One region of the Ruminococcus sp. AF20-12LB genome, then DNA from elsewhere that is predicted to be linked to it. Evidence: riboswitches for the same ligand, from Rfam matches in the RefSeq annotation. Region 1 holds a riboswitch; each other region holds the start of a gene.

Region 1 (5,039 bases):
AGGACCATCAAGAATTTCCTCGCCAATGCATTACTTCCGGTAGGAAAGACTCTTTACGTATGGGGCGGCGGCCACAACTGGTCAGATGCGACCAGAAAGGGCATCAGTCCAAAATGGAAACAGTGGTATGACAGCAATTCCAGCTCCTATAATTACAGATATTATATGGATCTCAGTGAAGCTACAGAACAGAAGGGCCTTGACTGCTCCGGCTTTGTAGGATGGTCTGTATATCAGATCATGCAGAGCAGATCCGGCGGACCCCAGTATACTACTGTTTCCGGAGATATTGGATCTTTATATTCCGGTAAGGGAATGGGAACCATCGTTTCCCAGTCTCAGCTGGCAAGCTCAAACTGGAAGCTTTATCCGGGAGATATCGGATACAACAGCGGACATACCTGGATCGTTCTCGGACAGTGTTCTGATAAGAGTGTTGTGATTCTCCACTGTACACCTAATGCCGGCGTACAGATTTCCGGAACACCGACACCAAGCGGAACTTACGGAAGCCAGGCGATCAAGCTGGCAGAAACTTACATGTCCAGGTATCCTGGAGTCAGCAAATATGATTATCATGAATCCAGCGGTAATTATATCCGAAACGGTGCATACTTCAGATGGAACAGAAGCACACTTTCCGATCCCAACGGATATCTGAAGAAAACAGCCAACCAGATCCTTGCAGATCTTTTCTGATCGGAAATACGCGGAAAGAAATTTATATGTAATAAATGACTATAAGAAACATGCGAGGAGAACCTGAGATATCACAGGTTCTCCTTTTTGATGTCAAAATCATTAATAAATGTTACAAAGTTTTAAACTAATTAATAGAAAATCCTTGCAATCCAAATAACACTGTGTTAATATATAAAAAGATTGAAACAAGATATTTCAAAAGTATTACAAAAAAACCAACGAAGCGGATGGTCAGATCCGCTGTATTAAATTAGAATCAGATTGCGAGGGTGAACAGTCATGAAGAAAAGGATATTATGTCTGACACTGGCGCTCATCATCAGCGGAGCACAGGTAGTCAGCGTAAGCGCAACAAGAGAAGATGAGGCAGCACTTCAGCAGGAGATGGATGCGACCAATGAACAGCTGAATGCGACTTATTCCAGATTGGATGAGCTTTCCTCACAGAAGTCACAGATTGAAGGCGAGATTTCAACTCTTGATGCCAATCTTGTAAACGTGATGGTTTCGATCCAGACACTGGAAGGAGATATCTCCAATAAGGAAGCCGACATTGCATCTACACAGACCAACCTTGAGAAGGCCAAAAATGCCAAGCAGAAACAGTATGAGGCAATGAAGAAACGTATCCAGTATCTCTATGAGAAGGGTGGAGACGATGCATGGTTCCAGATGATGCTGAATGCAGAGAACCTGTCTGACCTTCTTACAAGAGCAGAGTACACACAGAAGACTTATGAGCAGGACCGTAAGAGCCTTGAAAAATATTCCAATACGATCCAGCAGGTGGCAAACCTGGAAGCACAGTACACACAGGAGAAGGCAGAGCTGGAGGGGATGAAGCAGGAATATGAAGCAGAGTCCCAGAACCTGCAGGCACAGCTGGATGAGAAGCGTGCCACATCCGCAGATTATGATAATGAGATCGCCTACGCACAGCAGCAGGCTACAGATTATGCAAACCTTCTTGCAGAGCAGACTGCAGAGCTTCAGAGATTAGAGGCTGAGCGTATTGCAGCAGAGGAAGAGGCAAGACGTCAGGCCGAGGCTGAAGCAGCAGCGAGAGCACAGGCTGAGGCAGAAGAGGAAGCAAGACGCCAGGCAGAGCAGGAAGCACAGCAGGATGAGGCGGACGAGAGCGAAGATGTACAGTACGATGAGGACGGCAACGTGATCGAGAATACAGATGAGGATACTGCAGAGGATGACACCGAGCATGTGGATGAAGATGCAGACAATGGTGAAAATGATGATGCGTCCGGGGATACTGAGAATACAGAGGATAATGCAGACGCAGATTACGATAACAGCACAGATGCATCCGAAGAAAGTGCAGAGGACACATCCTCAGACAGTGACAGTTCTTCTTACAGCAGCGGTTCAGGATCTTCTGTTGTGAATTATGCCACACAGTTTGTAGGAAATCCTTACGTATGGGGCGGAACAAGCCTTACCAATGGTGCAGACTGCTCCGGATTTGTACAGAGTGTCTATGCGAACTTCGGAGTCAGCCTTCCGAGAACATCCTATGAGCAGCAGAATGCAGGTACAGAAGTATCCTACGCAGATGCACAGCCGGGAGATTTGATCTGCTATGGCGGACACGTGGCTATTTACATGGGTAATGGCCAGATCGTTCATGCATCGAACTCTCAGGACGGGATCAAGATCAGCAATGATGCTACATACAGAACAATTGTATCTGTAAGACGTCTTGTATAATAAGAACGTACAACAGAAAATAAAAACACAGCAGCCCGACAGCAGTTTGTCGGGCTGTTTTTTATGTCGTAAAAAACACTGAAAACCCATGGAACGGAGTAAACAGCAACAAAATATGCTCATAAATATATAAATATTGAAAATAGTATTGACATATAATTAACAGGATGTTATTATGATGTCAGTATAATTCCATATTGAACATAGCAAGTGCTGAGGATGGCTGACAGTTATGTATTGATTATCAGAGGTCCGCAGAAAAGGGAATCAGGTGTGAAACCTGAGCGATCCGGTCACTGTAACGGAGGAGCAAATCTCATAGTCCATTGTACGTATGTATGAGAAGGAGAGAGGAGCCATGATCCCGGAGCCAGGAAACCTGCTTGTTATGGCGAGGTTAAACTTCCGTGTAAAGTGTAACAACCATTTCAGGGACTCCGCACCCCTGGGACGTTGTCTACTTTTTTACGAGAGTAGGCATTTTTTTATGGAATGCGCCTGTTCATATGAATTATACATGATTAAATGGCAGGCGATACTACTCCGGATACATTCGTTCCCTCCGCGCACTCATGAACGGATTATATTTCTACCCCGGGGTGGCATCGCTACCTCTTTTTTTATAGGAAAATTTATGCGTGGTTATGTCAGGAGAGGAGAAAAGAGCCATGGAGAAGCCATACTGGGAAGGCAAAGAATACTCTTACTTCAGCCACAAAAATTGTGAGTACTTTCCATGCCATAAAGGAGCAGATCCGGAGAACTTCAACTGTCTGTTCTGCTATTGTCCTTTATATGCACTGGGAGATAAATGTGGTGGTAATTTTCGCTTTACGGAAAGCGGCATCAAAGACTGCACCGAATGCAAGCTTCCTCACAGAAGAGAGAACTTCGGATATGTTACAGGTAAATATAGCGAGCTTGCGGAAATTGTACGGAAGCAGCGGGAAAAATAAAAAACAGGTCAGTTCAGATACAGGAAAATGTATATTCCTGTGTTTGAACTGGCCTGTTTTGTTTTGGGGTGGACAATAGCTGTTATCTGTCGGAAAAAATACAGAAGATCATTCTCTGGTTTGGAGAAAAACCTTGAGTCTGGGAAGCTGGTTGTTGAGGATCAGCTGTTCTGGAAACATGGCCTGATGAACAAACTCAGCAGCATAGGTAAAATCTCCGATATGCTCCGGGCCATGGCTGTCACTGGAAAGAAGCAGCGGCAGATCATATTTGCGGCAGCATCGAAGGATCTCGAAACAGTTTTCTCTTGTGTCGCCACGATAGCCATAAGGTGCAAGAGAAGCTTCGTTGATCTCAAAGATCGTGCCGGTTTCCCTGGCAGCCCTTGCAAGCGCATCATAATTAACCGGGTAATGAGTGTTATCACTATGTCCGAGGATCTTCACACAGGGGTTTTTCATTACATTGATAAAAGCTTCTGTGTTTTCGGCTCTGGTACCGCAGCGGTAATTCCAGGCATGCATGCTGGCAATGGCGTAATCAAGTTTACATAATAATTCCTGGTCTAAATCTACCGTTCCGCTGCGGTCAAGGATATTCAGTTCAATTCCGTAGAGTAATTCCACACCGAAATGTTTTTTAGGAGAATAGGTAAGGCTGCGGAAATAGGAGGAAGTTCCGGCTGCAAGAGTGCCGGGACCGTGATCAGTGATCCCGAGAAGCCGGAGACCTTTCTCAGCAGCTGCACGTGCCATGTTGGTGATGGTACATTCCGTGCCGTGACCACTGGCGATGGAGTGGGTATGCATATCAGAAAGATACATAAAAATACACCTCTTTTACTGTTTGAGAACATGTAACAGAGCGGAATGCGAATGTCCGCTTTACATAAATTTTTTTTGAAAAACAAAGGAATTTCTATATAAATCCAAGTATGGCAGAGCAGAAAAGCAAAGTCAATAGAGAAAAACATAAAAATACAAAAAACAAATAAAATCAACAGGGTGCAACCAATAAAAACCACAAAAACAGCTAGAAACACATGTTGGATTTCGTTGACATCGAAGTAGGGGTAAGGTATAATAAAACTACATGAGCACATAGCCGGACAGGAGCGGTTCTGGAAGCGCAGAGGCAGACAGATCACCAGAAACAACCGGTTATGAGAAAGGAGAATCATGGAGAAATTTCATATAGCAGATGTTCCGAAAACAGACAGGATCACACATCTTGTAGATAATCTTTATGCAAAGATGCCGGTGATCGAATCTGCCAGAGCAAAACTGATCACAGAGTCTTACAAAGCAACAGAAGACGAGCCGATCATCACCCGCAGGGCCAAGGCATTTGCCCACATCCTGCACAACATTCCAATCATCATCCGTGATGAGGAGCTGATCGTCGGAAGCAGCACTTTGGCGCCGAGAGGATGTCAGACGTTTCCGGAGTATTCTTTCCAGTGGCTGGAGGATGAGCTGGATACAGTGGCTACCAGAACAGCCGATCCATTTTATATTGCGGAGGAAACCAAGGCGGAGCTCCGTGAGGTACATAAATACTGGAAAGGTAAGACTACCAGTGAGCTTGCAACCTCCTACATGGCACCGGAAGCGATTCTTGCCATTGACCACAATATTTTTACACCCGGAAACTATTTC
Region 2 (5,039 bases), 170 kb from region 1:
GAAGGAAATCTTCCGGAAGTTTGATATCAATACCAAGATTTACAAGGAACGCGCTGTTCTTGCTGATATTTCCCATGCCAAGGATGAACTGATCACACCGGAAGAGATGGAGCTGAATGCGGGCGGCGATCCGGATGCACGGAAGATTGCCGGTATGTATAAGGAATATCAGTCTATCCTCCGGGGAAACAATGCGCTGGATTTTGATGACCTGATCGTGAAGACTGTGGAGCTTTTTCAGCATAATCCGGATATCCTGGACTATTATCAGGAACGTTTCAAATATATTATGGTGGATGAGTATCAGGATACCAATACTGCCCAGTTTAAATTTGTAAGTCTTCTTGCTGAGAAATACAAGAATCTCTGTGTGGTTGGTGATGATGACCAGTCCATCTATCGTTTTCGTGGAGCAAATATCGGGAATATCTTAGGATTTGAGAAGGTTTTTCCTGAGGCTAAGGTGGTGCGCCTGGAACAGAATTACCGTTCTACCCAGAATATCCTCAATGCAGCCAATGAGGTGATCGTCAACAACACAGAGCGTAAGGAAAAACGCCTCTGGACAGAGAACGAAGAGGGAGATAAAGTACATTTCCGTCAGTTCAACAACGGATTTGAGGAAGCGGAGTATGTTGCAGGAGAAATCATCCAGGGGCGCCGCAACGGGAAATTCCAGTACAAGGATTGTGCAGTACTTTATCGGACCAATGCCCAGTCCCGTCTCTTTGAGGAGAAATTCCTTCTGGCAAATGTTCCTTATAAGATTGTCGGCGGCGTGAACTTTTATGCCCGCAAAGAGATCAAGGATCTGTTAAGCTATCTGAAGACCATTGACAATGCCAGTGATGATCTGGCCGTGCGCAGGATCTTAAATGTGCCAAAAAGAGGAATCGGACTCACCAGCATCGGCCGGGTCCAGGACTATGCGGATATGATGAACCTGAGCTTTTACGATGCTCTCCGCGTGGTGGAGGAAGTACCGTCCATTGGCAGGGCAGCAGGAAAGATCAATGATTTTGTATCCTTTATCCAGGGACTGAAAAGTAAGGCAGAGGCCTATACAGTCCGTGAAACCCTGGAAGAGGTTATTGAGCTTACCGGTTATGTGAAGGAGCTGGAGGCAGAGAAAACGGAGGAGGCCCAGGCGAGGATCGAAAATATCGATGAGCTGATCTCCAAGACAGAATCCTTCCAGGAAGCCATGGAGGAGGCCGGACAGCCGGCAACACTTTCTGCATTTCTGGAGGAGATTGCACTGGTGGCAGATATCGATTCTGTTGATCCGGATCAGGATTATGTGCTGCTGATGACCCTTCACAGTGCCAAGGGACTGGAGTTCCCCAATGTATTTATCGTAGGAATGGAGGACGGTGTTTTTCCGGGATATGCTTCCATCTGGTCCGGTGATCCGTCGGATATAGAGGAGGAGCGAAGGCTCTGTTATGTGGGAATCACCCGTGCCATGAAAGAGCTGACCTTAACCTGTGCAAAACAGCGGATGATCCGTGGGGAGACTCAGTATAACCGTGTGTCACGTTTTGTAAGGGAGGTTCCACGGGAGCTGGTAGATCTTGGACATACCATTCAGGAAAAAAAGCCCAAGGTAGATGATATCGTATCTCCGAAAAGCGCCTATGCCCAGATGAAAATGAATTTCCAGGCAAAGAGCACCCTGCAGAAAAAAGATTTCACAGTGAAGAAGGCGGACAGCCTGGACTATGGTGAGGGAGACACGGTCCGTCATGTGAAATTCGGAGTCGGTATCGTAAAAAATATCGCAGACGGCGGCAGAGACTACGAAGTGACGGTAGACTTTGACAAAGTCGGCGTGAAAAAAATGTTCGCCGGTTTTGCCAAGCTGAAAAAGATCTGAGAGGGATCTCTCCGGGCAGACTATTTCTGCAAAAAACTGTAAAAATCCGGCCTCAAGGTTGTAATTGGAAAACCGGTATGTTAGAATCAGTATCAGCGTAATTGAATTACTGTGAAGTGAACAGTATCACCGGCACATATGCTGCCGGATACTGTGAGAGGGAATCGGGTAAAAAGCCTGAGCGGTTGCGGCCACTGTATACAGAAGAAGGGATTTCACATGCCATTGCAGAAACTCATGTGAGAAGGCGAAATCCCGATGTCAGAGAGATTCTGGAGAAAATTCTGATACATCATTCATGATCGGCTAAAAGATGAATGGTGTATCAGTTTTTATTTTGCGGAGTTTTTTCTGAGTCTGTAAGTCAGGAAACCTGCTTGACAGTATGTAAGTGGGAGCTTCCGTACAAAGTGTTCCGTGCAGATTTTATGAAGCCCCATCTTTTCGGTTACCCATAGGCAACAGGAGATAAAACAGGCGAAAAGAGAGGAAATGAAATGAAAAACAAGTATGTATCCACAAGAATCATGGCAATGGTAATGGCAGCGGCAATGACCGTATCTGCAGCTCCGGCTGTTTATGCCGCAGAGAGAGCAGACTCCGAGACCATCAAGGAAGACAACCAGCCGGCAGCAGAAGACAGTACAGAGTCTGCAGACACCGAAGATTCTTCCGCAGAGGCAACCAAGACAGAATATCCTCTGACCATCACAACCTATGATTACGATGGAAACGAAATCGAAACCACTTATGAAAAAGCACCGGAAAAAGTCCTTGCTGTATATCAGGGAAGCATTGAGACTATGCTCGCACTTGGTCTGGAAGACCACCTGGTAGCTACCGCAGGTCTTGATAATGAAGTTCCGGAAGATCTCAAAGAAGCATTCTCAAAAACAAATTATCTTGACGAATTTACCCCATCCCTTGAAACAGTAACAATGCTGGAGCCGGACATGATCTTATCCTGGAGCTCTCTTTTCTCTGATAAGAATCTGGGAAATGTAACAGACTGGATCGACAAAGGCTGCAACACCTACTACAACACCAATACTCGTCCGGACGGCGACAGAACACTGGAAAATGAATTCACAGATATCTTAAATATCGGAAAGATCTTCGATGTACAGGACAAAGCGCAGGCTATCGTTGATGATGCAAAAGCAGTGATCGACAAAACTCTTACTGCAACTGCAGATGTAAAAGACAAACCAAGCGTAATGGTATTGGAGCCTCTTGGAGATGACATCACAAACTATGGCGTAAAGAGCCTTGGCGGAGATATGGTAACACAGTTAGGCGCAACTCTTGCAAACCCGGATGCTTCCACCGTTGGAAAAGAGGATATCATCGCAGCCAACCCTGACGTGATCTTTGTGGTTTACATGCCATATGCAGGAGATGATCCGGAAACTGTTAAGAACAGCCAGCTTGCAGTGATCCAGGATGATGAGTCCCTGAAGAGCCTTGACGCAGTAAAGAACGGACGTGTTTACCCGATCATGCTCAGTGAGATGTATGCAAGTGCAACACGTACCCAGGACGGAATCGAAACTTTTGCAAAGGGATTATATCCGGACGTAAATCTTGACTGATCGGAGAAAATGCAGTGAAAGAAACAGCTTCACAAAGAAAAAAAGATAAGGTGCTCAGAACATCCATGTATGTGGCAGTTCTCATCGGACTTGCAGGATTCCTTATTTTTTCCATACTTGCAGCCATCACTTTTGGAAATGCGGATCTGTCACTGAAGGATGTATACAGCGTTATCGCTTATAAATTGTTTCATATAAAAAGTCTGTCCGCCTATGCGGAAGGCGCAGTTCATGATGTTGTGTGGCTGATCCGGCTGCCCAGAGTCCTTCTGGCTCTGGCAGTTGGAATGGCTCTTTCCGTGTGCGGCGTGGTGATGCAGGCTATCGTGCAGAACCCGCTGGCAGACCCGTATGTGCTGGGTATCTCATCTGGTGCATCTCTGGGTGCCACACTGGCCATCATGCTTGGAATCGGAAGCTTTCTTGGCGGAAACTCTGTGGGAATCACTGCTTTCATTGGCGCGATGATCACTTCTTTTGCGGTGATGGCCATTGCAAACATGGGTGGAAAGGCAACTTCCGCAAAACTGATCCTTGCGGGAATGGCGGTCAGCGCAGTCTGTTCTGCTTTTTCCAATTTTGTCATTTATATTACCAATGACAAAAATGCGGCAACAGAAGTTATGAAGTGGAGCATGGGAAGTCTTGCCGGAGCAAGCTGGACCAGAGTGGGTGTAATGCTTCCGGTCACGCTGGTGTGCGTGGCTGTTTTCTGGACGCAGTACCGGAACCTGAATCTGATGCTTCTGGGAGATGACGTATCCATTACCCTTGGAACAGATTTGCACAGACTGCGGACTTTTTATCTGATCGTTGCTTCTGTTATGATCGGATTTGCCGTGTACTGTGCCGGTGTGATCGGATTTGTGGGACTGGTGATTCCTCATGTGGTCCGGATCCTTTTTGGAACAGATCACAGAAAACTGCTCCCCTTAAGTGCGCTTCTTGGTGCATCGTTTCTGATCTGGTGCGATGTGGCATGTCGTGTGATCCTTAAAAATTCCGAGATGCCCATCGGTGTGCTGGTATCCATTATCGGTGCTCCCTGCTTTATTTATCTGCTTGTGCGGAAATCCTATGGATTCGGAGGTGCCCGGTAATGAAGATCACCACAGAAAATATTCAGGTTGGCTTTCACGCCAGACAGATCCTGAAGGGAATCTCCATGGAATCCCAGGATAAGGAACTGGTAGGAATCATCGGACCAAACGGAAGCGGAAAATCCACTTTGCTGAAATGCATTTACCGTATTCTGAAACCAGACGCAGGAGCCGTGTATCTGGACGGCGAGGAGCTTCATTCCATGAGTGTTCGAAGCTCTGCGAAAAAAATGGCCGTGGTGGCACAGCACAATTATTATAATTTTGATTTTACGGTCCGCGAGGTGGTTCTTATGGGGCGTGCGCCTCATAAAAAGACTCTGGAACGGGACAATGCAAAAGATTACCAGATCGTGGATGAAGCGCTGAAAACCGTACAGATGGAGGCGTTTGCAGACCGTACCTTTTCCACTCTTTCCGGAGGAGAGCAGCAGAGGGTGATCCTGGCAAGAGCACTTGCCCAGCAGACTT
Region 3 (5,039 bases), on a different contig from region 1:
TGAGCTTCTGGTATTTGACTTTTCTTCCGCAGATGCAGAGCATGACCGTGCGATCGGAAAAATCCGTGATATCTGTCAGGTATCTGAGATCCCGGTGATCGCAGCGGGAAATATCAAACGTATGGAAGATGTAAAAAAGCTGATCTATGCGGGATGTGCTAAAGTTGTACTGAATTTTTCGAAAGAGAATAATATCAAGCTTCTGGAAGAAGTATCCCGGCGCTTTGGAAAAGAGCGTATGATGATCAGCATCTCTGATCTGGGAGAATTCACAGAAAATCAGGATCTGATCGAAACATATGCAGACACTGTTCTGGCTTTGGACACTGTCGAAAATGAAATTGCAGAGATTTCTCAGATTTCCATTGTTCTTCATACCGATGAAAACAGATCTGAGAACGTTCTGGAGCTTTTAGGAGAACCAGCTGTGTCCGGACTTTGCGGTGCTTATGTAAGCAGTCTTGAAAATGATCTGCATACATTTAAGGAAACCTGCGAAGAAGCCGGAATTCCGGTAAACACATATAAAAGTAATATTGCATGGTCGGACTTTAAATTAAACAGTGACGGAATGGTTCCGGTTATTGTCCAGGATTACCGGACGGATGAAGTACTGATGCTGGCCTATATGAATGAGCTTGCTTTTAACACAACATTGAAGCTTGGAAAAATGACATACTGGAGTCGCAGCCGGAATGAGCTCTGGACCAAAGGTCTGACATCCGGACACGTACAGTATGTAAAGTCTCTTACCATTGACTGTGATAATGATACGATCCTTGCCAAAGTGGAGCAGGTGGGCGCAGCCTGCCATACAGGAAACCGTACCTGTTTCTTCAAACCGCTGATGAAAAAAGAGTACGATGATACCAACCCACTTCACGTGTTCCAGAATGTGTATGATGTGATCACTGACCGAAAAGAACATCCAAAGGAAGGTTCCTATACTAATTATCTTTTTGATAAAGGAATCGACAAGATTTTGAAAAAAGTCGGTGAAGAATGCACAGAGATCGTCATTGCAGCCAAAAATCCGGATAAAGAAGAGATTAAATACGAAATTTCAGATTTTCTTTATCATATGATGGTACTCATGGTGGAAAAAGGAGTCAGCTGGGAGGAAATCACCAGGGAACTGGCGAAAAGATAAATCATATATCATTCAGGAAAAAAGCTTCTGTACACCGGGTCAGAAAAACGGTTACGGAAGTTTTTTTCTGTATTCCCGGAATCCTAAAAAGAATATATACAATTTCGGTTAGGCATGATATACTTATCGTCAAAAGTGCGGAAATATAAAAAAGGAAAAGGGAAACAATCAATGATCAAAATTGATGACTGGGTGATTGAAAAAGGAGAGAAGGCACAGGGAAAAATTAAGATCTCAGGAAATGGCATGGCAATGCCGGCAACTGTGATATGCGGAGTGGAAGACGGACCGACGGTCCTGATCACGGCAGGAATACACAGTGCGGAGTATGTGGGAATCCAGGCAGCAATGGAACTTGCAAAAGAATTTCAGCCGGAAGAACTGAAGGGAAATGTGATCATCGTTCCACTGGTCAACGTCAGCGGCTTTGAGCATCGCACCATGAGTCTGGTCTATGAGGATGGCAAGAACCTGAACCGCGTTTTCCCCGGAGATCCTGAGGGAACAGCTGCAGATCGTATTGCCTATACTATAGTGACGAAACTTTTTTCTATAGCAGATTATTATATCGACCTGCACAGCGGAGATGGGTTCGAACAACTTCATCCCTATGTTTATTATGTAGGGGTTGTAGATGAAAAAACAGCAGAGAAGTCATTGCATATGGCACGGCATATCGGCGTAAAATATGTAGTCCGTTCCACAACCGCCACAGGTGGCGCCTATAATTATGCTTCTTCTCTTGGAATTCCAAGTATTCTTATCGAAAGAGGCGGACACAGCTACTGGACCTGGGAGGAAGTAGAACAGGATAAAAGAGACGTCCGTCACCTTGTTTTTCATCTCCAGGGAAAGACGTGTCATGGTCTGAAGCATTACCGTCAGATGCTTCTTGAAAATGTAGTCTATGAATATGCGCCGTATACCGGATGCTGGTATCCATCCAAGAAGCCTGGAGAGTACTTCTTTAAGGGAGAAGAACTGGGTGAATTGAGAGATTACTATGGAAATTTACTTTACACGTCTATTGCAACTGAAAACGGAGTCGTACTTTATCAGACAGCCAGCCTGAATATCATTGAAGACGGACCGATGATCGCATATGCGGCGATCACAGATACTCTGACCTGATAGTAAACAGACTTTTCAGAACGCTTCTGTCTGAAATCATATTGAAACAGTAAGAAAACCGGGTTTTACCATTTGCTATTCTATTTGTAAAAACAGCGAGGTAAAATCCGTGTTTTTTTAGCAGATCAAATAAATTTAATTGTCAAATCCCCAATGGGGGATATATACAATTCAAGCATCTTTAACAAAATTTATGAGTTTTCAAAAAATATAACATTTTTCCATAGACATAAACTATAGTTTTATCGTATAATATTTAGGTAATTTAACAGCATTTGCTGATTTTCACATCAGCCGTTGTAAGTTCCGAGAGGATTAATAGGGAAACCGGTGTAAATCCGGTACGATCCCGTCACTGTAAGGGGGAATCCTCAGACAAAATACCACTGGTCGAGTGCGTGAGAAATAGACCGGGAAGGTGCCTGAGGGTAAGGATCCTAAGTCAGGAGACCTGCTTGCAATTGTTTTAAAATGATTCTTACGGAAGATAGGAAGCATATTTTTTTATGTGCCCGTATTTCATCGCGGGCTTTTTTCGTGCAAATTTCTAAAATTCCATGCATGTTCTGCATAATAAGAATCCAGTAGTTTTTTTATCTAACTCAATTAAAACGGCAATGTTAAAATCGCATCAAATGAGGAAAGGAGTAAAACGTGACAAAGAAACAAATAGGAAAAAGATTTCTCCAGATCATCATTGTATTATTTGGAATCAGCTTTTTCACATTTGGACTGACCTACCTGTCACCTGGTGATCCTGCGGAGATCATGCTGACAGAATGTGGTAATCTTCCGACACCGGAGCTTCTGGAACAGACAAGACATGAGCTTGGCCTTGATCAGCCCTTTCTCGTGCAGTATGGTTCCTGGCTGAAGGGTGTTGTTACAGGAGATATGGGACAGTCCTATTCTTTCAAAATGCCGGTAACGGATAAACTGGTATCTTGTTTCTGGCCGACGCTGAGGATGTCTTTGCTGGCACTTTTGATGATGGTCATTATTTCCATACCGCTTGGAATCCTGGCCGCTGTATATCAGAACAAATTCCCGGATTATTTTGTGAGAGGAATTACCTTTGTGGGAGTATCTGTTCCAAGCTTCTGGCTGGGCCTGATCCTTCTCAGTATCTTTGGTGTTCAGCTTCGCTGGATCAATGTAGCAGGAGGAAGTACGGATTTCAAGTCTATGATCCTTCCGGCACTGACTCTTGCACTTGCCATGTCTGCGAAATATACCCGCCAGGTAAGAAGTGCGGTGCTGGAGGAGCTTCACCAGGATTATGTGACCGGTGCAAGAATGCGTGGAATCAAAGAAAGCGTGATCCTTTGGAAACACGTTCTTCCTAATGTAATGCTTCCGCTGGTAACACTGCTGGGTCTTTCCCTTGGAAGCCTCCTTGGAGGTACCGCAGTTGTAGAGATCATTTACAACTGGCCTGGTATGGGAAATATGGCAGTAAAGGCAATTTCCTGTCGTGACTATCCTCTTGTACAGGGCTATGTACTCTGGATCGCGATCCTGTACATGTGCATCAACCTGCTTGTGGATCTGTCCTACACTTATCTCGATCCAAGACTTAAGGAGGATAGATAATTGAAAAAGGTATTACGAGTATTTAAAGAAAATAAACAGTTCACTCTTTTCTTCATTCTGGGCCTGGTGGTAATTGGCGTTGCGATCTTCGCACCGCAGCTTGCGCCATATGATCCGCTGAATGCAGTTATGACTGAATCACTGCAGGAGCCGAGTTCCGCTCATCCGTTCGGAACGGATAAACTTGGACGAGATCTTCTTTCCCGTGTTATTTTCGGAACAAGAACTTCCCTGATCATGACATTATGTCTGGTTGCGGTGATTTTTGTGATCGGTACATTTTTAGGAGTTATTGCCGGATATTTCGGTGGCGTTGTGGACGCGGTGATCATGCGTATCGCAGATATGATGATCTCTTTCCCCGGCCTTGTACTGGCCATCGCCATTGCCGGTATGCTGGGACCAAACCTGGTAAATGCCGTTATCTCCATCGCGGCTGTAAGCTGGACGAAGTATGCCCGCCTTGCAAGAAGTATGGTTTTGAAAGTCAAGAAGAGTCTTTATATAGAAGCTGCAGTGGTAAACGGAACAAAGACCTGGAAAATTCTTCTTGTACACGTTCTTCCGAACATGGTAACCCAGATGGTGGTAACTGCGGCAGCAGATATCGGAACCATGATGCTGGAGCTGGCTTCTCTTTCTTTCCTGGGATTTGGTGCAACTGCGCCGACACCGGAGTGGGGACTGATGCTGAATGAAGGAAGAACTTACATGGCAAAAGCGCCATGGCTTATGATCTACCCTGGTATTGCGATCGTGATCTGTGTTGTTGTTTTCAATATGCTTGGAGACAGCATCCGTGATGTACTGGATCCGCGCCAGGATTAAAAAACGTTTCTGTAACAAACCAACACCAATAATCAGTATATTTATCTTTAGGAGGATGAAATGAGAAATAACGTAGTTAAAAAAGTGCTGGCTGCTACACTTGCATGTATGATGACTTTTTCTATGACAACAGTGGCTCAGGCAAAGGGCGATAAGAGCAGTGATAAGGAAATCACGATTGGAGTAACAAGCTTTGCAGATACACTTGAGCCGACAGAGCAGTATTTCAGCTGGGTTGTATCCCGTTATGCGATCGGTGAGTGCCTTACAAAATTCGATGAGAACGGTGATATCGTTCCATGTCTTGCAGAAGAGTGGGACAACAGTGAAGATGGAA
Region 4 (5,039 bases), on a different contig from region 1:
ATTCTTATGGGAACCAATGAAAAAGATATGACTGCCGGATCCCCCGGAAAACTGATCATAACTTTTGCCATACCAATGATGCTTGGAAATATTTTTCAGCAGTTTTATACAATGGCAGACACCATGATCGTCGGACAAGTGGTAGGAGTTGAAGCACTGGCGGCAGTAGGTGCCGGAGATTGGCTGGTATGGCTGGTGTTGGGGATCATGACAGGTATCACACAGGGTTTTTCTATTCTTGTATCTCAATATTATGGAGCAAGGGAAAAAGAAAATCTGAAATGCGCAGTGGCGAAAAGCTATATCATGACAGCATTACTGTCTGTGGTCGTACTCGCAGTAAGTGAAGGTACAGTTTATCATGTTCTTTTATTTTTACAGACACCGGATAATGTCATTGATCTGACAATGCTATATTTGCGGCTGATCTTTGCAGGAATCCCGATCATAGCTGCTTATAATATATTTGCAGCGATCCTTCGGGCACTTGGAAACAGCAGATCTCCGTTGATCGCAATGACAGTGGCAGCAGTGATCAATGTGGGACTGGATCTGTTATTTGTGGCGGTTTTTGGCTGGGGTATAGCCGGAGCAGCAGTGGCAACCGTTATCGCACAGGGATTTTCAGCCTTGTACTGTTTGATCGTATTACGTAAAATCCCGGATATCCGCCTGGAAAAGAAGGACTTTTACAGGCAGCCCTCTATGAGCCTGCGGCTTTTGGAACTGGGAGTTCCTCTTGCGATACAGAATGTGATCATCTCCGTGGGAGGACTTGTGGTACAGTATGTGATCAATGGATTTGGTTTTCTGTTTGTGGCGGGATTTACGGCATCGAACAAGCTGTATGGGGTTTTGGAGATGGCTGCCGTTTCATATGGATATGCTATTACAACCTATGTAGGCCAGAATCTTGGTGCAAAGAAATATCAGAGGATTCGAAAAGGTGTGCGCAGCGGCACTTATATGGCAGTGCTCACTTCGGCTTTCATTTCCGGTATGATGGTGTTGTTTGGACGTAATGTACTGTCCCTGTTTGTATCCGGTGAACCGGATCAGACCCGACAGGTATTGGATATAGCATATAAGTATTTGTTTATTATGGCTGTTTTTTTGTGGGTGCTGTATCTGCTGTATGTGTATCGTTCCGCTATCCAGGGCCTGGGTAATACTTTGATTCCGCTTGCCAGCGGCATTGCAGAATTTATAATGCGTGTCAGTGTTGCGCTGCTGCTGCCAAAAATGATCGGCGAAGATGGAATATACTATGCAGAGATCTGTGCATGGAGCAGCGCAGCTGTTTTATTATTCGTAAGTTATATGATCATTATACGGAAATATAAAGAAGTCACTGTTCATACATAATGTCATTTACTTGAGGAATCTATAATGATATATAGGCGGAAAATATCCGGGTTTTAATATGAAATGTTCAGATATTTCATATTTGACAGAAAAACTATTTATATAAAAAGAAAAGTATGATATTATAATACTTATTCGTTGCAACTATGAAAATTGAATAGTCAGAAGGGTGTACAAAGTACTTAATAAGGAATCTGGTGAAATGCCAGAACAGCCACCGCTACTGTGACAGGGACGAAAACCAAAATATCACTGGAGAGATCCGGGAAGATGGTAAGTAGGAAGAACTGGAGTCAGGAGACTTGCCTTTTTGACAGAAGAATTCTGATTCGGATGGGATACAGAAGGAATAAGCTCTGCCTGAGGTGGAGGTTTGTTTTTTGTGCTGATATGATGCTGGATCATATCAGCCTTTTTTATTTTAACCGAATAAACAGATGAAAAATGAGGAGAAATGAAAATGGGAAAAGTAATTGCAAAGCGTTTTATATTTATGATTCCGGTAGTTCTGGCGGTTACATTTATTATTTTTATGCTGAGTTTTATATCGGCAGGTGATGCGGCCAGAGTTCTGGCGGAGAAAAAATACGAGCACCCGTCACCGGAGCAGATAGAAGAAGTACGGCATGAGGAAGGACTGGATCAGCCGGTGCTGGTACAATACGGGAAATGGCTGGATCAGGCACTTCATGGCGATTTTGGAAAATCATATTCTACCAGAAAACCGGCTTTTGAGGAATTAAAAAGATATTTTCCACAGACATTTAAACTGGCAGTTACTTCGTTTTTATTGTTGATGATCGTATCAGTCCCTCTCGGAATTTTGTCGGCAATTTATGAAAACAGAGTTCTGGATAAAGTCATTCGCATTTTGTCGTCCCTCAGTGTATCTATGCCGTCTTTCTGGATCGGTCTGATGCTGCTATATATATTTGGAGTAAAGCTAAAAGTGATTTCCGTGATCGGAGGAGATGCCGGAGGCATCCCGATTCTTGCGGCATTTGCCATGGATATCAGTTTCTTTGGAATTATGACGAGATTGATCCGTACCAATATGATACAGGTGCTGAAGCAGGATTACATACGTGCCAGCAGAGCCAAGGGATTGTCATCTGTAAATGTAATTTTGCGTCATGGTCTGAAAAATATTCTGATTCCTGTGCTGACACGTCTGGTATCAATTGTGATCGGTTTTTTCTGTGGCTCAGCTGTGATAGAAAGTATTTTTTCAATTCAGGGAATCGGAAATCTGGCATTGAAATCCGTGATCTCAAAAGACACTCCGGTGCTGCAATGTTTTATCTTTATTCTGGCTGTTGGCATTGTAGTATTAAATTTTCTTGTGGATATCGCCTATTCTGCGATTGACCGGCGAATCCAGTTAAAGTAAAGGAGAGATCATAGAATGGGAAGCAGAAGAAAGCAGAAAACAGAAAAAAGCATGATCCAGAATCTGTACTGGAAACAGGTATTCCGGTCACCAAAAACAAAAATAGGATTGATGGTGGTCATAATTTTTGTATTGGCAGCTATTTTTGCACCTGTACTGGCGCCGCATGATCCACTGCTTGTGGATGTTTCGATAAAATTAAAGAATCCGTCGGCGGCATATCCTTTAGGTACTGATCAGCTGGGACGATGTATTTTATCAAGACTTCTCTGGGGCAGCCGGTATTCACTGAGCTATAGCTTTACGGTGCTTCTGATCACCGTATGTGTCGGGGTGCCGATCGGACTGTTTGCCGGATACGTAGGTGGAAAAATCGATTCGATAATTATGAGGATCATTGATGTATTTATGGCTATGCCGGTCTTTATTGTGGCACTTGCCATTGCAGGAACCGTAGGAGCCAGCGGCGCTCATCTGATCCTGTCCTTATCGGTCGTATCCTGGGCAGAATATGCAAGGCTTGCCCGTGCATTGACACTTCAGGAAAAAAATAAAAATTATATGACCGCACTAAAAGCCGGAGGCTGCGGCCACGCAAGGATCATATTCAGGCATGTATTGAGAAATATCCTGCCATCTGTGATCGCACTGGCAACAATGGAAATCGGTTCGATCATTCTGTCAATTGCCGGTTTTTCCTTTATCGGCCTTGGTGTGCAGGCACCGACACCGGAATGGGGGATCATGCTTAGTGACAGTAAAAGTTATATCCAGACTTATCCAAGACTGATGTTTTATCCGGGTATACTGATCATGATCATTGTTCTGGCATTTAATTATCTGGGGGAGGGAATACAAAATGGAACAGCCCAAAAATGATGTTCTAAAGGTAAAAAGATTACATGTGGAGTTTCAGACCTCTCACGGAATGGTTCATGCAGTAAAAGATGTTAGCCTGGAAGTAAAGCGCGGAAGGATCCATGCTCTGGTGGGAGAAAGCGGAAGCGGCAAGTCAGTTACCTCTCTGACGATCATGAATCTGCTTGCAGGAAATGGAAAGGTGATATCCGGAGATGTGACACTGAACGAAAAGAGTCTTCTGAAGTTATCAGGAAAAGAAAAACGACAGTTATACGGAGACAGGATCGGAATGATCTTTCAGGATCCGACCGCTGCTCTTGACCCGCTTTTTACAGTTGAACAACTGCTTCTGGAAGGACTGAGGAAACATCGCAGAATGAGCAAAAAACAGGCAAGGGAAGCTGCGTTGGAAAGTCTGCGGATGATGAATCTGCGTGATCCGGAAGAACTGATGAAGAAAAAACCTTACGAATTGTCTGGTGGTATGTGCCAACGTGTTATGATCGCCATTGCCATGTCCATGAAACCGGATTATCTGATTGCAGATGAGCCGACGACAGCATTGGATGTAACCGTACAGAAGCAGATCCTGGAAGAAATCTATCAGCTATCCAGGAAAGAAAATCTGGGTGTGTTATTTATTACGCATGATCTGGGTGTGGTGGCAGAGATCGCAGATGATGTTTCGATCATGAAAGACGGCGAAATAGTGGAAAACGGAACAGTTGAAGAGATCTTTTATCATCCGCAGCATTCATATACAAAAAAACTGTTGGATGCAGTTTTATAGGGGAAAAGTATGAGTACGTTACTAAAGACAGAACATTTAAAAAAATATTATGGCAAGAAAAAAATTGTGAAGGCAGTGGATGATGTAAGTCTGGAAATCCACGCAGGATCATCCATGGCCCTGATCGGTGAAAGTGGAAGTGGTAAAACTACATTCGGAAAGCTGATCGCCGGCCTGGAGAAACCTACAGATGGAAAATTCTGGTTTCAGGGACAGGAAATGCAGGATTTGTCTGAAAAGCAGTTTCGTCCATATCGCAAGAATCTTCAGATGGTCTTTCAAAGCAGCAGCGGGGTATTTGATCCCGGTTATACCATTGGAGAAAATATTCTGGAAATTTTGAAATTACATGAAAAATTGCAAGAGGGAGAGTATGAAGAACGGGTAAAAGAAGCTTTGATCCAGACGGGGCTTGATCCGGATATTCGCAACCGTTATGTTGGACAGATTTCAGGAGGTCAGTGTCAGAGAGCTAATATTGCGAGAGCATTGGTATTAAGACCGGAACTTGTGATCTGTGATGAACCGGTATCCAGTCTGGATTATTCCATACGAAAGCAGATCCTGCATCTGTTAAATGAACTGCAGGAAAAATATGAGATGACCTATTTACTGATCACTCACGATCTGTCC

Evidence for each region. A riboswitch is a leader RNA that binds a small molecule or an ion and turns the genes downstream of it on or off. The one in region 1 is predicted to bind cobalamin.
Region 2: linked by a shared signal. The riboswitch ahead of DWX61_RS01605 (ABC transporter substrate-binding protein) and the one ahead of DWX61_RS02410 (cysteine-rich small domain-containing protein) in region 1 are both predicted to bind cobalamin.
Region 3: linked by a shared signal. The riboswitch ahead of nikB (nickel ABC transporter permease) and the one ahead of DWX61_RS02410 (cysteine-rich small domain-containing protein) in region 1 are both predicted to bind cobalamin.
Region 4: linked by a shared signal. The riboswitch ahead of DWX61_RS16680 (ABC transporter permease) and the one ahead of DWX61_RS02410 (cysteine-rich small domain-containing protein) in region 1 are both predicted to bind cobalamin.

The regions. Positions count from the first base shown of each region.
Region 1 is NZ_QUGH01000001.1:532,946-537,984, forward strand. Features, by position in the region: gene DWX61_RS02400 (N-acetylmuramoyl-L-alanine amidase family protein) at 1-699, shown strand, start outside; gene DWX61_RS02405 (C40 family peptidase) at 982-2,424, shown strand; cobalamin riboswitch at 2,656-2,825, shown strand; gene DWX61_RS02410 (cysteine-rich small domain-containing protein) at 3,093-3,380, shown strand; gene DWX61_RS02415 (phosphatase) at 3,489-4,205, opposite strand; gene DWX61_RS02420 (glycyl radical protein) at 4,560-5,039, shown strand, end outside.
Region 2 is NZ_QUGH01000001.1:359,455-364,493, forward strand. Features, by position in the region: gene pcrA (DNA helicase PcrA) at 1-1,876, shown strand, start outside; cobalamin riboswitch at 1,978-2,267, shown strand; gene DWX61_RS01605 (ABC transporter substrate-binding protein) at 2,374-3,468, shown strand; gene DWX61_RS01610 (FecCD family ABC transporter permease) at 3,483-4,568, shown strand; gene DWX61_RS01615 (ABC transporter ATP-binding protein) at 4,568-5,039, shown strand, end outside.
Region 3 is NZ_QUGH01000002.1:337,393-342,431, forward strand. Features, by position in the region: partial or broken gene DWX61_RS19670 (HisA/HisF-related TIM barrel protein) at 1-244, shown strand, start outside; gene hisIE (bifunctional phosphoribosyl-AMP cyclohydrolase/phosphoribosyl-ATP diphosphatase HisIE) at 572-1,150, shown strand; gene DWX61_RS04275 (M14 family metallopeptidase) at 1,322-2,281, shown strand; cobalamin riboswitch at 2,566-2,754, shown strand; gene nikB (nickel ABC transporter permease) at 2,936-3,874, shown strand; gene nikC (nickel transporter permease) at 3,875-4,702, shown strand; gene DWX61_RS04290 (ABC transporter substrate-binding protein) at 4,763-5,039, shown strand, end outside.
Region 4 is NZ_QUGH01000017.1:34,131-39,169, reverse strand. Features, by position in the region: gene DWX61_RS16685 (MATE family efflux transporter) at 7-1,365, shown strand; cobalamin riboswitch at 1,516-1,689, shown strand; gene DWX61_RS16680 (ABC transporter permease) at 1,826-2,755, shown strand; gene nikC (nickel transporter permease) at 2,771-3,634, shown strand; gene DWX61_RS16670 (ABC transporter ATP-binding protein) at 3,615-4,406, shown strand; gene DWX61_RS16665 (oligopeptide/dipeptide ABC transporter ATP-binding protein) at 4,416-5,039, shown strand, end outside.